DNA from 2 places in the Pseudarthrobacter scleromae genome. Region 2 is predicted to be linked to the other one. Evidence: riboswitches for the same ligand, from Rfam matches in the RefSeq annotation. Region 2 holds a riboswitch; the other holds the start of a gene.
What was found. Region 2 has a riboswitch for glycine ahead of gcvP (aminomethyl-transferring glycine dehydrogenase). Riboswitches for the same ligand answer to the same signal wherever they lie in the genome.
Positions count from the first base shown of each region.

Region 1: it holds a riboswitch for glycine, as region 2 does, so the genes downstream of both, gcvP (aminomethyl-transferring glycine dehydrogenase) here and gcvP (aminomethyl-transferring glycine dehydrogenase) in region 2, are expected to answer to the same signal.

Region 1 covers NZ_BMKV01000009.1:16,427-23,787, reverse strand. Annotated here, with positions in the region: gene gcvT (glycine cleavage system aminomethyltransferase GcvT) at 199-1,356, opposite strand; gene gcvP (aminomethyl-transferring glycine dehydrogenase) at 1,368-4,301, opposite strand; glycine riboswitch at 4,480-4,578, opposite strand; gene IEX33_RS18115 (TetR/AcrR family transcriptional regulator) at 4,670-5,209, opposite strand; gene IEX33_RS18110 (MFS transporter) at 5,277-6,860, shown strand; gene IEX33_RS18105 (Dps family protein) at 6,966-7,361, opposite strand, start outside.
Region 2 covers NZ_BMKV01000005.1:421,396-428,756, forward strand. Annotated here, with positions in the region: gene IEX33_RS15180 (GOLPH3/VPS74 family protein) at 1-31, shown strand, start outside; gene IEX33_RS15185 (MBL fold metallo-hydrolase) at 111-1,457, opposite strand; gene IEX33_RS15190 (hypothetical protein) at 1,930-2,268, shown strand; glycine riboswitch at 2,394-2,491, shown strand; glycine riboswitch at 2,493-2,600, shown strand; gene gcvP (aminomethyl-transferring glycine dehydrogenase) at 2,653-5,505, shown strand; gene gcvT (glycine cleavage system aminomethyltransferase GcvT) at 5,516-6,649, shown strand; gene gcvH (glycine cleavage system protein GcvH) at 6,724-7,107, shown strand; gene glyA (serine hydroxymethyltransferase) at 7,104-7,361, shown strand, end outside.

The sequences.
Region 1 (7,361 bases), on a different contig from region 2:
TCCTGCCCGTGCAGGAAGCGGCCTCGTGTCCGTGCCCAAGGTGCCTTGACCTCGCCCCTGTGGGACAGGTATCCGGAAGCGTGCTCCCCACCGTCTCCCTAGCCTCGCAAGCTCGGCCAGGGAACCCTGACGGCGTGGGCCCAGGGCACGCGTGAAACTGTCCGGTCCGGTGGCCCCGGAGCCACTGTGATTCCAGGCCTATGTGGAGCGTTTGTAGAACGGGAGATCGACGACGACGAACGGCTCCGCTTTGCCTCGCAGGTCGATGTCCAATACCGTGCCGGCCTGGGTGAACTCAACATCGACGTACGCCATGGCGATCGGGTACCCCAGGGTGGGCGAAGGCTGTCCGGAGGTCACTTCGCCCACGGTCTTGCCGTCCTTGAGCACGGGGTAGTGTGCGCGGCCGGCGCGCCGGCCCAGTCCTTTGAGTCCCACAAGCCTGCGGCCTCCAGTGGAGCCGGCTCCGGCCATCTTCTTGGCGGCCAGGGCGGACTTTCCCACAAAGTCGCCTTCTTTGGAGAGCGCGACGACGGGTCCCAGTCCGGCGGCGAAGGGGTCACCCTGCAGCGAGAGCTCGTTCCCGTACAGCGGCATCCCCGCTTCAAGGCGGAGGGAGTCGCGCGAAGCCAGCCCGGCAGGCGTCAGCTCGCCATCCTCCGCGATGGCGGCGAGTGCCTGCCACAGGGCGGGGGCGTCGTCGTTCGCCACAAAGATCTCGAAGCCGTCCTCACCGGTATAGCCGGTGCGGGCGAGCAGGAGCTCCTTCCCGGCGCCTCCCACGAGGAACGGAACCTCCACGGCGGCGTAGTACTTCAGTTCCGTGACCAGGCCATGCTGTGCAGCCGGGACAAGGCGCAGCAGCAGCTCCTGTGCCCTGGGACCCTGGACGGCGATCAGCGAGGTGGCCGCGGAGGCGTCGTCCACCCGGACGTTGAACCCGGCTGCACGTTCGGCCAGGGCCGCGGCCACTACGTCCGCGTTGCCTGCGTTGGGAACCACCAGGAAGCGGTCCGTCCCGTCTCCTGCGGTATCCGCCGCAGGGCGGCGGTAGGTGATGAGGTCGTCGATGATGCCGCCGTCCTCAGTGCAGATCAGCGAGTACTTGGCCTTGCCCACGGCCATGGCCGAGATCTTTCCCACCAACGCATAGTCCAGGAACGCGGCAGCCTCCGGCCCGGTGACCCAGACCTCGCCCATGTGGGACAGGTCAAAAAGCCCTGCGGAGTTCCGGACGGCATGGTGCTCGGCCAGTTCGGAGCTGTACTTAAGGGGCATCTGCCAGCCGCCGAAGTCGGTGAAGGAGGCACCCAGCTTCGTGTGCTCGTCGTAGAGGACGGTGCGCTTCTCAGTCATGGCAGGCGTCCTCAGTTTTCGAATTCGGAGAGCGGCGGGCAGGAGCAAATCAGGTTCCGGTCACCGGCTGCGCCGTCGATGCGGCCAACCGGCGGGAAGTACTTGTCCTGCTTGAGTGACTTCACCGGGAACACCGCCTGCTCGCGCGGGTAGGCGCGGTCCCAGTCGCTGCTGATGGCGGCGGCAGCGGTGTGCGGGGCGTTCCGGAGCGGGCTGTCGGCCACGGTGAAGTCGCCGTTGGCCACCTGGTCGATCTCCTTGCGGATGGCGGTCATGGCTTCGATGAAGCGGTCGATCTCCCCCAGGTCCTCGGACTCGGTGGGCTCCACCATCAGCGTGCCGGCCACGGGGAACGCCAGCGTGGGGGCGTGGAAACCGTAGTCGATGAGGCGCTTGGCCACGTCCTCAGCAGTGACGCCGGTGCGGGCGGTGAGTTCGCGCAGGTCCAGGATGCACTCGTGCGCCACCAGCCCCGCTTCGCCGGTGTAGAGGACCGGGAAGTAGCCGTTCAGCCGTGCCGCGACGTAGTTGGCCGCCAGCAGTGCGGACTTGGTGGCCTCGGTCAGGCCCTGGCCGCCCATCAGCTTCACGTACGCCCACGAAATGGGCAGCACGCCGGCGGAACCGAACTTGGAGGCGGAGATGGGGACGTCGTTGCCTTCGGTCCAAGTGGCGGCGTTGCCGGGCATGAAGGGTGCCAGGTGTGCCTTGGCGGCAACGGGTCCGACGCCGGGTCCGCCGCCGCCGTGCGGGATGCAGAAGGTCTTGTGCAGGTTCAGGTGGGACACGTCGCCGCCGAACTTGCCCGGCTGCGCCAGACCGACAAGCGCGTTCAGGTTTGCGCCATCGATGTACACCTGGCCGCCGGCGGCGTGGACGGCATCGCAGACCTCGCGGACGTCGGCGTCGTACACACCATGCGTGGACGGGTAGGTGATCATGATGCAGGACAGGGAGTCCTTGTGGGCCTCGATCTTGGCGTACAGGTCCGCGTGGTCGATGGTGCCGTCCGATGCGGTCGCCACGACAACCACCCTCATGCCGGCCAGGACAGCCGATGCGGCATTGGTGCCGTGCGCCGAGGCCGGGATGAGGCAGACGTTGCGCTGCTGGTCCCCGCGGGAGTGGTGGTAGCCGCGGATCGCCAGCAGGCCCGCGAGCTCACCCTGCGAACCGGCGTTCGGCTGGATGGACACCTGGTCATAGCCCGTGATCTCCGTCAGCTGCGCTTCCAGGTCAGCAATGAGTTCGCGCCAGCCCTCAGTCTGCGAATCCGGGGCGAACGGGTGGATGGAGGCGAACTCCGGCCAGGAAATGGCTTCCATCTCGGCCGTGGCGTTCAGCTTCATGGTGCAGGAACCCAGCGGGATCATGGTGCGGTCCAGCGCGAGGTCCCGGTCGGAAAGCTTGCGGATGTAACGCAGGAGCTGGGTCTCGGAGCGGTGGGTGTTGAACACCGGGTGCTGGAGGAAGTCGGTGGAGCGTTCGACGGCGCTGTCCAGCGCGAAGGCTGAGTCGCCGTTCGCCGTGGCCGGGACGCCGGGGGCCTTCACGCCAAAAGCGTCGAGGACACGGCCGGCAATGTCCGGCGTCGTGGTTTCATCTGTGGAGAAGCCGACGGTGTCGGCATCGATGCTGCGCAGGTTGATGCCCTTGGCTTCGGCGGCAGCAACGATTCCGGCAGCCTTGCCCGGTACGGAGACTGTGACGGTGTCGAAGAAGCTGGTGTGCAGCACTTCGAGGCCTGCGGCCTTGAGGGACGCAGCCAGGGTCCTGGCATGGGTGTGGGCGGACTGCGCAATCGCCTTCAAGCCCTCCGGGCCGTGGTACACGGCGTACATCGAAGCCACAATGGCGAGCAGCGCCTGCGCGGTGCAGATGTTGGACGTGGCCTTTTCGCGGCGGATGTGCTGCTCGCGGGTCTGCAGGGCCAGGCGGTAGGCGGGAACGCCGGCGTTGTCCTTGGAGACGCCCACCAGGCGGCCGGGCATCGAGCGTTCGAGGCCCTTCTGGACTGCCATGTAGGCCGCGTGCGGGCCGCCGTAGAACAGCGGGACGCCGAAGCGCTGGGCGGAGCCCACGGCGATGTCCGCGCCCTGCTCGCCGGGAGGCGTGATGAGGGTGAGGGCCAGCAGGTCGGCTGCCACGGTCACCAGGGCGCCGCGCTCCTTGGCCTTGCCGATCACCGCGGAGTGGTCGAAGACCCGGCCGGAAGCACCAGGCTGCTGCAGGACAATCCCGTTGATGGCTCCGTCCGGCAGTCCTTGGGAAAGGTCCGCCACCTCAACCTCGAAGCCGAGCGCTTCGGCGCGGCCCTTCACAATGGCGATGGTCTGCGGCAGGCAGTCTGCGTCCAGCACGGTCTTGCCGTCACGGGCATCTGCATTCTGGCCTGTGGCCTTGTTCGCCCGGCGCATCATCAGCACGGCCTCGGCCACGGCGGTGGCTTCGTCCAGCAGGGAGGCGTTGGCGATGGGCAGGCCCACCAGGTCCTGCACCATGGTCTGGAAGTTCAGCAGCGCCTCGAGCCGGCCCTGGGAAATCTCCGGCTGGTAGGGCGTGTAGGCGGTGTACCAGGCCGGTCCCTCGAGGATGTTGCGGCGGATCACCGGCGGCGTAACGGTGTCGTAGTAGCCCTGGCCGATCATCTGCACGGCGGTCTTGTTCTTGGCGGCCAGCCTGCGGAGCTCAGCGAGGGCCTCCACCTCGCTCAGCGCGCCTGCCAGTTCCAGCGGAGAGTCCTGCCGGATGTCCTTGGGGACGGCGGTATCTACCAGTGCGTCCACGGTGTCGTATCCCACGGCCTTGAGCATGGTGTCGACGTCGGACTGGCGCCTTGCGCCGATGTGCCGGTCAACGAAGGCTGCGGCAGCGGGTTCGGCAGAAGCATGGGTGGCGGTTGCCGGGGTGGCGGAGGCCGAAGATACAGTCACGAGGAACTCCATAAATAGGGCGGCGCAGGGTACGCCACATCGATTCGTGTCCCTCCCCGCTCTGTAGTGGACCTGAGAGTTTCCGCGTGGCCTGCCTGGGCTGGCCGCGCTTGCACCGTCGGTGAGTACAGCTGCCTGGATCTCCGGGACCGGATCTCCGAGCCGGCAGCCTGCTGCTTTCCAGAGTTGCCTCGCCGCGGCGGTACATGGGCCTGTGAGATTCCTGGGGAGGTATTGCTCCTACGGCGCCTGCTTGTACCTTCTGGCAGAACTCTCCCGCCGCAGATCAAAGGCTATTAATTTGTAGTGTTTGTGGTTGCCGGTGACGGCCCACACATGGAGCAATTCTCCTACGCTGCGGGCCCGCGGGCAAATGCCGGTCAGCCCCTCAGCCGCTCCACTGCCGCCAGGAGTTCCTCCACGTCTTCCCGCCTGTTCCCGGGGTTACCGGACGGCCCGCTCTCCCACATGGCATTGAAGTACAGCCCATCCCCCATGTACAGCACCGCCTTGGCCATTGCCGTACCCACGTCCTTCCCGATGAGGTCCAGCCACTGCTGCTGGATCGCGGCGAAGCGGCGCCGTGCCTCCTCATGTGCCACTTCCGCCAGGCGGGTGGCAGCAACAAAGGAGCGGTCCATGGGGGTGTCGGACCAGAGGGATGACCGGATGAAGTACGCGGCGGCGCCTTCCTTCGCGGCCGCCATCGCGGCGAGATCCTCCCCTGCCAGCCGGTCCAGCCGCTCGAGGGTGGCCGTGATCAGTGCTTCCTTGTTGGGGAAGTGGTAGAGCAGGCCGCCCTTGGAGACTCCGGCCCGCCTGGCGACCGCATCGAGGGTGGCCGCCCGCTCCCCCACGTCGATAAGGAGCTCTTCAAAAGCATCGAGGACTGCATCTCGCGCGACGGGTTTCCTGGCCATGGTTCCCATCATGCACGGTCGGGATTCGATTTCTTAACTATACCGTCCAGACGGTACAGTTAAGTTCATGACACCGCCCGCCGCCTCCCAGCCCAAGAGCTTCCACCCCGCTCCGTCCAATCTGCCCGCAGGCAACCGCTTCCGGGGAGGCCGGCGGGACTGGCTGGCGCTGGCGCTACTGATGTTCCCAGTCCTGCTGGTGGCCGTGGACAACACGGCACTGACGTTTGCACTGCCGGCCATCGCGAGCGCCCTGGACACCTCGGGAGTTCAGCTCCTCTGGGTGGTGGACGCCTACCCGCTGGTGCTGGCGGGGCTCCTGGTTGCCATGGGGAGCCTGGGCGACAGAGTCGGACGCCGGCGGCTGCTGATCATCGGCAGCATTGGCTTCGCGGCGGTATCAGCAGCCACCGCCTTTGCCCCCAGCGCCGGCTGGCTTATCGCAGGCAGGGCCGCGCTGGGCTTCTTTGGTGCCATGCTGATGCCCTCCACGCTGTCGCTGATCCGGAACATCTTTCCGGACCCCAACCGGCGGCGGCTGGCCATCGCGGTCTGGGCCGCAGGGTTCTCGGGCGGCGCCGCACTGGGGCCGATCTTTGGCGGCTGGCTGGTGGAACAATTCTGGTGGGGAGCAGTGCTTCTGGTCGCAGTGCCCATCATGCTCCCCCTCCTGGTCCTGGGCCCCGCCTTCATTCCGGAATCCCGGGACCCGTCCCCGGGGAAGGTGGACGCGCCCAGCATCCTGCTCTCGCTGCTCACCATGGCCCCGGTGGTCTATGGGATCAAGGAGTTCGCCACTGAAGGACCAGGCGCCGCGGCGCTGGGGACCATGGCGTTCGGCGTGGCAATGGGTGTTGTGTTTGTCCGCCGCCAGCAGCGCCTGCACAGCCCGCTCCTGGACATTTCCCTGTTCCGGAACAGGGTTTTCAGCATGGCGATCACCGCCAACGTCCTGGCCTTGTTCTCCTTCAACGGGTTCATCCTCTTCCTGGCCCAGCACCTTCAGCTCATCGAGGGCATGTCACCCTCGGCCGCCGGAATGGCGATGATTCCGGCCCTGGTGGCCACCGTTGTTGCGGGGCTCGCCGCGGTGCCGGCCGTGCGGAAGATGCGGCCGGGCTTCGTGGTGGCGGCCGGGCTCGCGATGAGCGCCATGGGGTACAGCCTGGTCACCTTTGGCAGCCACACGGGGGGTCCCTCACTGCTACTGGCCGCACTGCTGATCCTCGCGCTGGGCGTGGGAACTGCCGAAACAATCTCCAACGACCTCATCCTGGGAAGTGCGCCCCCGGAAAAATCAGGCGCAGCAGCAGCGGTCTCCGAGACGGGCTACGAGGTGGGCGCACTGCTGGGAACCGCGGTATTGGGCTCCATTCTTACGGCCTCGTACCAGCACAACCTGCGGCTGCCGGCGGGCATCACCGAAGGCGCCCCCACCGCGGGAACCGCGCAGGCCGGCGAGACCCTCGCCGGCGCCATGGAGCTGGCGGCCAGGCTGCCGCAGCCCCTTGCAGACGCCGTGCGCCTGGCCGCGGCAGCCGCGTTCGATTCGGGAGTGCACATCACCGCAGGAATTGGGCTGGTACTGATGGCGACGGCGGCAGTCCTCGCCGCCGTCGTGCTTCGGAAAGTGCCCAAGGCGGACAGCTGAAAGGTGCCCTGCCCACCACGTCCCGGGACAGCAAAAGGCGCCCGCAGCCGGAGGATTCCACCTCCGGCTGCGGGCGCCCTGCACTCCGCTTCGCTGCGGACGCTGCTACTTTGCGTCCGGCGCCGTAACGCTGGCGGTAGGCTTCATGTTTTCCGCGTTGACCATCCAGGCATACTGCTCCAGCTTGGCGATGAACTCGTGCAGAAGGTCCGCAGTGGTGGGATCCTCTTCATCCACTTCATCGTGAACCTTGCGCATGGTGCCAACGGCAGCCTCAAGGGCAGCGACGATGCGTTCGATCGCGTCCTTGGTGCTGATCAGGCCTTCAGGGAACTGGGCCAGGCTCGTGGACCCGGACACGGTGGAGCTGCGGCCGTCCGGCAGCGCGTGCAGTGCCCGCATCCGCTCGGCAGTGTCATCAGCGAACTGGCGGGCAGCGTCCACGATTTCATCCAACTGCAGGTGCAGGTCGCGGAAGTTGGTTCCCACGATGTTCCAGTG
Region 2 (7,361 bases):
GCTGGCGGAGGAGGAAGCCGCAACCCTGTAGGCCGCAAGCCTGTAGGCGGGGCATAAGGCAAGCGGACGACGGCGGGACGTGCCGCCGTCGTCCGCCCACCCTCGCCGGATCACGCCAGCGTTAGGCCGGCTTTCTTCACGTCGCGGAAGCTGGCCTCGATGTGGACCACGTCGCGGCCGGCGCGCTGAAGGAGGCTCGCAGCCACGGCGGAGCGGTAGCCGGAGCCGCAGTGCACCCACAGCCGTCCGGCGGGGACCTCGTCCAGGCGCCGGAGCAGCTCATGGAGCGGGATGTTCACTGCGTCCCGGATATGGGATTTTGCGAACTCGTCGGTGCGGCGGACATCGAGGATGGGATCGTCCTTGGGCCTCTGCAGCACCTCCTGCCAGCCGACACTGTCGTAGGAGGAGGTTGCCGCCCCGGGCGCAAGGTCCGCAGGTCCGGCGCCGATGGCCGCATCCGGTTTGTCGATGCCGATGCGGGACAGGTCACGGATGGCGTTCTCCACGTCCTGGCGCGCGCCCACGAGCGTCAGCTGTTCGTCCCAGGGCAGGACCCACCCCAGGAAGGCGGTGAACTGCGTGCCGTCGCCGTACTCGAAGCTGACGCTGCCGCTCAGGTGGGTGTTGGCGAAGGCCACCCGGTTCCGCAGGTCCACCACCCACTCGCCCCGCCCCAGCCGGGACACCAGCTCATCCTGGTCCAGCGAGTCGGGCAGGTCCAGATCCGGCGCGGTGGGGCCCGCCATGTTGATGGGGGCCATGTGGGCGTAGTAGGACGGATAGGCCGTCAGGTTGTGGATCAGCTCGCGGACAAAGTGGTCCTCGTCCGGGTCCGTCAGGGCATGGTTCCCGCTCAGCTGCTCGCCGATGGTGGAGGATTCCGCCCCGCTGGCCGGGCCCGACGAGCAGAAGGAGCCGAAGCCGTGGGTGGGGTAGAGCCCGGCGTCCTTACCCGCTTCATCCACCAGCCGCCGGACCGACCTGTACTGGTGGTGGGTGAGCGGCACGGTGTCTTCCTCGCTGACCAGGTCGGTGCGGCCCACGGAGCCGTAGAGCAGGCTTCCACCGGAGAACACCGCCTGGCGGTCACCGTCCGTCACGATGTAGGAGAGGTGGTGATGGGTGTGCCCCGGCGTGGCCACGGCCTTGAGGACCATCCGTCCCACCTGCACCGTGTCTCCGTCCGAGATCGGCTGGCGGCTGTACGGGACGTGGTCCGCTGCGTTGACCAGGTAGGCGGCGTTGTGGTCACCGGCGAGCTGCAGCCCGCCGGTGACGTAGTCGTTGTGGATGTGCGTCTCGGCCACGTGCGTGATCCTCACCCCGGCGTCCGAGACCGCCTTTTCCACCCGGTCCGTGTCCCGCTGGGGATCGATGACCACGCCCACCGCGCCGTCGTGCACCAGATAAGTTCGGTCGCCCAGCTGCGGCGTTTCGATCGTGATGACTTCCATGCCGGGTTCCTCCTTGAACGGGTGTCAGCCTGATCGCCACGTTACCCCCGGGCGCCCGGTGCCGGTACCCCGGTGGCCGGGACGGCTTCCTTATACCCCTAGGGGTATTATATAGTGGGCTCATGACGCATCGGTGCGTCAGTCAACGAACCTGCAACGAAGGACCTGTTATGTGCCGTGTGGCCACCTGCCAAAAATGTTCCAAGGCCACGTGGGCAGGCTGCGGCAACCACGTGGACCAGGTTATGAAGAACGTCCCGGAGTCCCGCCGCTGTACCTGTTCCACCGCGCCGGCTCGGCCATCGGCCACCCAGTCGGGCGCCGGGTTTGGATGGATCGCCAAGCTGTTGGGGCGCTGAGGATAAAACGGAAGCGGACGACGGCGGGAGGTTCCGCCGTCGTTCGCCTGCTTCAGGCGGCGCCCACCTGAAGTGAGGGCCTGCTGGCCGGCCGCCCGGCTAGACTCGCCTGCATGGGGGACAACAGCACACCTGACGAGCGCGAAGGCGCACCTGATGAACACGAATCGCGGAAATCGGCCCGGCTGCCGGGTGTGGTCCTGCCGATCGCAGGGCTCGTGGTCCTGCTGGTGGGGTGCGTGGTGGCCTGGCTCAACAGGAACACCTATATCGGCTGGTTCGCCTACGCGCCGCTGAGCAACCAGCCTTTCTCCGGCACCGGGATGGCGTTCCTCAGCCCTGGGACGCAGGCGGGCCTGGCAATCGCCGTCGTTGGCCTGCTGCTGCTCGCCTTTTGGGCGGGCTACCGAACCGGCAGGAAAGCTGCACCAAAAACTCCTGGCCAGTTCTAAGCCCAAGCGGACGACGGCGGCGCCTCCCGCCGTCGTCGTCCCGCCTCTGCGGGTCCCGAAGTTTGGATCCCGGCGCGCATCTTGGTATCCTGTGAGTCGTGTCACCCACCAGTGGCACATGCTTATGATCTGCGGCGGGAGAGTCCTGCCGGTACGTTCAGCAGGCGCCGTAGGAGCAAATCCTCCCCAGGAATCTCTCAGGCCCACGTACCGCCGCGGCAAGGCAACTCTGGAAAGCAGTCCGGGCAACCGGGCTCACCGACGGTGCAAGTGGCGTCCCGCTGAACAGCAGGGCAACGCAAAACTCTCAGGTCCAATACAGAGCGGGGAGGAACCCGAATCAACGTGGTGCTAAGGCGCCACCTGAATTATGGAGTTCCCCTCATGACGGTTCACTCGTCCCCAACCACCTTCGCAGACCGCCATATCGGCGCTCGCCGCCAGTCGGACATTGACACCATGCTCAAGGCCGTCGGTTACGACAGCCTCGATGGCCTGGTGGACAGCGCGGTCCCCGACTCGATCCGACAGGACAAGCCGCTCACCCTTGAGGGCGCCCTGAGCGAAGTCCAGGTCCTCGCCGAGCTCCGCAAGCTCGCCGGCAAGAACAAGATGGCCGTGCAGATGATCGGCCAGGGCTACTACGACACCGTGACCCCGCCGGTGATCCGCCGCAACATCCTTGAAGCCCCCGCCTGGTACACCGCCTACACCCCGTACCAGCCCGAGATTTCCCAGGGCCGGCTTGAGGCGCTGCTCAACTTCCAGACCATGGTCCAGGACCTCACCGCGCTCCCGGTGGCCAACGCCTCCCTCCTCGACGAAGCCACGGCCGTGGCCGAGGCCGTGCTGCTGATGCGCCGCGCCAATAAGAACAAGACCGTGAAGGACGGCAAGACTGTCCTGGACGCCGACCTCCTCCCGCAGACCATCGCCATCGTCCTGGGCCGCGCCGAGGCCCTCGGCTTCGAGGTGGAGGTCGCCGACCTCACCAACGGACTTCCAAACGGCGACATCAACGGCGTGGTCCTGCAGCAGCCCGGCGTCTCCGGCCGGGTCTGGGACCAGTCCGCCGTCATCGCCGAGGCCAAGGAACGCGGTGCGCTGGTCACGGTCGCCGCCGACCTGCTGGCCCTCACCCTCATCACCCCTCCCGGCGAGCAGGGTGCGGACATCGCCGTCGGCTCCACCCAGCGCTTTGGCGTGCCGTTGTTCTTTGGGGGACCGCACGCCGCCTACATGGCCGTCCGCGACGGCATGGAACGCACCCTCCCCGGCCGCATCGTCGGCGTCTCCAAGGACAACGCCGGCGTCCCCGCCTACCGCCTGGCCCTGCAGACCCGCGAGCAGCACATCCGCCGCGAGAAGGCCACGTCCAACATCTGCACCGCGCAGGCACTGCTGGCCATCGTCTCCTCCTTCTACGCCGTGTACCACGGCCCCGACGGGCTGAAGGCGATCGCCGAAACCGTCCACAACAACGCCCGCGCCCTGGCCGCCACGCTGAAGCATGCGGGCCGCGAGCTGGCGTCCGAGACCTTCTTTGACACGATCACCGTCCGCGTGCCCGGCAAGGCCGCCAAGGTCATCACCGCCGCCGAAGCCCGCGGCATCAACCTGCGCCTCATCGACGCGGACACGGTTGGCGTGTCCGTCGATGAAACCACGACGCCGGAGGTCCTCTCCGCGGTGGCCGTCGCCTTCGGCGCCGGTCCGGTGGTGTCCGGCCAGGGCTTTGAACTGCCCGAATCGGTGCTGCGTACCTCCACCTACCTGCAGCACCCGGTGTTCAACACCCACCGCTCCGAAACCCAGCTGCTCCGTTACATCCGCCGCCTCTCCGACCGGGACCTGGCGCTGGACCGCACCATGATCCCGTTGGGTTCCTGCACCATGAAGCTGAACGCCACGGCCGAGATGGAAGCCATTTCCTGGCCCGAGTTTGCCTCCATCCACCCGTTCGCCCCGGACTCCCAGACTGAGGGCTGGCGCGAACTGATTTCCGGGCTGGAAGCCGACCTCGCCGAGATCACCGGGTACGACCAGGTGTCCATCCAGCCGAACGCCGGGTCCCAGGGCGAGCTCGCCGGGCTGCTGGCGATCCGCGGCTACCACCACTCCCGCGGGGACCAGCAGCGCAACGTCTGCCTCATCCCGGCCTCGGCGCACGGCACCAACGCCGCGTCCGCCGTCCTGGCCGGCATGAAGGTGGTGGTGGTTGCCACCGCTGCGGACGGCACGATCGACCACGCCGACCTGGAAGCCAAGATCGAGGCCCACAAGGACGTCCTCTCGGCCATCATGATCACCTACCCGTCCACCCACGGCGTGTACGACTCCGATGTCCGTGAGGTCTGCCACGCGGTCCACGCCGCCGGGGGACAGGTGTACGTTGACGGTGCAAACCTCAACGCTCTTGTGGGCCTGGCGCAGCCGGGCAAGTTCGGCGGCGACGTCTCGCACCTGAACCTGCACAAGACCTTCTGCATCCCGCACGGCGGCGGCGGACCCGGCGTCGGACCCGTTGCTGCCAAGGCACACCTGGCACCCTTCATGCCCGGTGATGCAAACAAGGCCGCCCATGAAGCCGGGCATGGCGTTGCGATTTCCGCTTCGCGTTTCGGTTCTGCGGGTGTGCTCCCAATTTCCTGGGCCTACGTGAAGCTGATGGGCGGGACCGGCCTCACCGAGGCCACCAAGTCCGCACTGCTCGCGGCCAACTACGTCGCGGCACGGCTGAACGACTACTTCCCGGTCCTTTACACCGGCGAAAGCGGCCTGGTGGCGCACGAGTGCATCCTGGACCTGCGCGACCTGACGGCCCAGACCGGCGTCACCGCGGAGGACGTGGCCAAGCGGCTCATCGACTTCGGCTTCCACGCCCCCACGCTCTCCTTCCCGGTGGCGGGCACGCTCATGGTGGAGCCCACCGAGTCCGAGGACCTCGCGGAGATCGACCGCTTCATCGAAGCCATGATCACCATCCGCAAGGAAATCGACCAGGTGGCCAACGGCGACTTCACCGTGACCAGCAGCCCGCTGCGCAACGCACCCCACACGGCCGCCGCCGTCGTCTCTTCTGACTGGGACCGCGCGTACCCGCGCGAGCAGGCAGCCTTCCCCGTGTCCTCCCTCCGGCAGGACAAGTACTTCCCGCCGGTTGGCCGCATCGACGGCGCCGCCGGTGACCGTAACCTGGTCTGCTCCTGCCCGCCGCTGTCCGAATTTGAGAACTAAGGATTTCCCGATGACTGAGAACTACACAGCGCTCTATGAGCAGCACAAGCTGGCCGGCGCCTCCTTCACCGACTTCGGCGGCTGGCAGATGCCCCTTAAGTACAGCTCCGAGCTGGCCGAACACCACGCCGTCCGTAACGCCGCCGGCCTGTTCGACCTCTCCCACATGGGCGAGGTCTGGGTCACCGGCCCGGACGCCGCAGCCTTCCTGGACTACGCCCTGGCCGGCAAGCTGTCCGCCGTGGCCGTGGGCAAGGCCAAGTACTCGCTGATCTGCCAGGAAGACGGCGGCATCATTGACGACCTCATCTCCTACCGCCGGAGTGAAGAGAAGTACCTGGTGGTTCCCAACGCCGGCAACGCGAAGGTGGTGGCCGCTGCCCTGGCCGAGCGGGCCGCCGGCTTCGATGTCACCGTGGAGGACGTCTCCGCCGAGACCTCCCTCATCGCCGTGCAGGGCCCGAACGCCGAAGCCATCCTCCTGACGCTGGTCCCCGCCGAGCAGCACTCCCTGGTGACTGAGCTGAAGTACTACGCGGCCGTCGAAGTAGGGATCACCGTCAACGGCGCTGTCCAGGACCTGCTCCTGGCCCGCACCGGGTACACCGGCGAGGACGGCTTCGAGATCTACGTCCCGAACGGGGACGCCGCCGGCCTGTGGGAAGCGCTGCTGGAAGCCGGTGACGGCCACGGGCTCATCCCCGCCGGCCTCGCCTGCCGCGACTCGCTCCGCCTGGAAGCCGGCATGCCCCTCTACGGCAACGAGCTTTCCCGCGAGGGGAACCCCTACGCCGCAGGCCTGGGCCCGGTTGTTTCGCTGGCCAAGGAATCCGACTTCATCGGCAAAGCCGCCCTCGCCGAGCTCAAGGCTCGCGGTGCAGGCTCCACGTCCGGCCGGAAGCTGGTGGGCCTCAAAGGCCTGGGCCGCCGCGCCGGCCGCAGCCACTATCCGGTCCTCAAGGACGGCAACGTCGTGGGCGAGGTGACCTCCGGCCAGCCTTCACCCACCCTCGGCTACCCGATCGCCCTGGCCTACGTCGACGTCGAACACTCAGAACCCGGCACCGCCCTCGACATCGACCTCCGCGGCAAGCCAGAGCCCTTCGAAGTAGTAGCCCTCCCGTTCTACAAGCGCCAGAAGTAACGCTCTCTCATTTGATGCGCGTTTTGACCAAACGCTCTCTCACTTTTCACACACCAGATTGAAGGAAACACACCATGGCAAAAGTTGTTGCTGAACTGAAGTACTCCGCCGAGCATGAATGGGTTGCTGCTGACGGATCGGGACCCGCCAACATTGGTATCTCCGCCGTGGCTGCCGAAGCCCTGGGCGACATTGTGTACGTGGACCTGCCCGAGGTCGGCTCCGTCGTGACCGCGGGAGAGACCTGCGGCGAGGTGGAATCCACCAAGTCCGTCTCCGACCTCTACGCCCCCGTCACCGGCGAGGTTGTGGAGATTAACGACGACGTCGTCTCCGACCCCGCGCTGATCAACAACGATCCCTACGGCGCCGGCTGGCTCTTCAAGGTGGCCGTCACCGAGGAAGGCCCGCTCATGTCCGCTGCAGAATACGCGGCAGCCAACGGCGGCGAGCTGTGAGCGCCGCGGGCGCAGGCGCCGGCACAGTGGCCGCCGCATTTGAGCAGGTGGTCTCCCTGTCCCTGGACGCGGACCTCTCCACCCTGGACCCCGAGATCGCGGCAAAGATCGACGACGAACTGACCCGCCAGCGCGACGGGCTGGAGATGATCGCTTCCGAGAACCACACCGCCGCAGCCGTTATGCAGGCACAGGGCTCGGTGCTCACCAACAAGTACGCCGAGGGCTACCCGGGCAAGCGCTACTACGGCGGC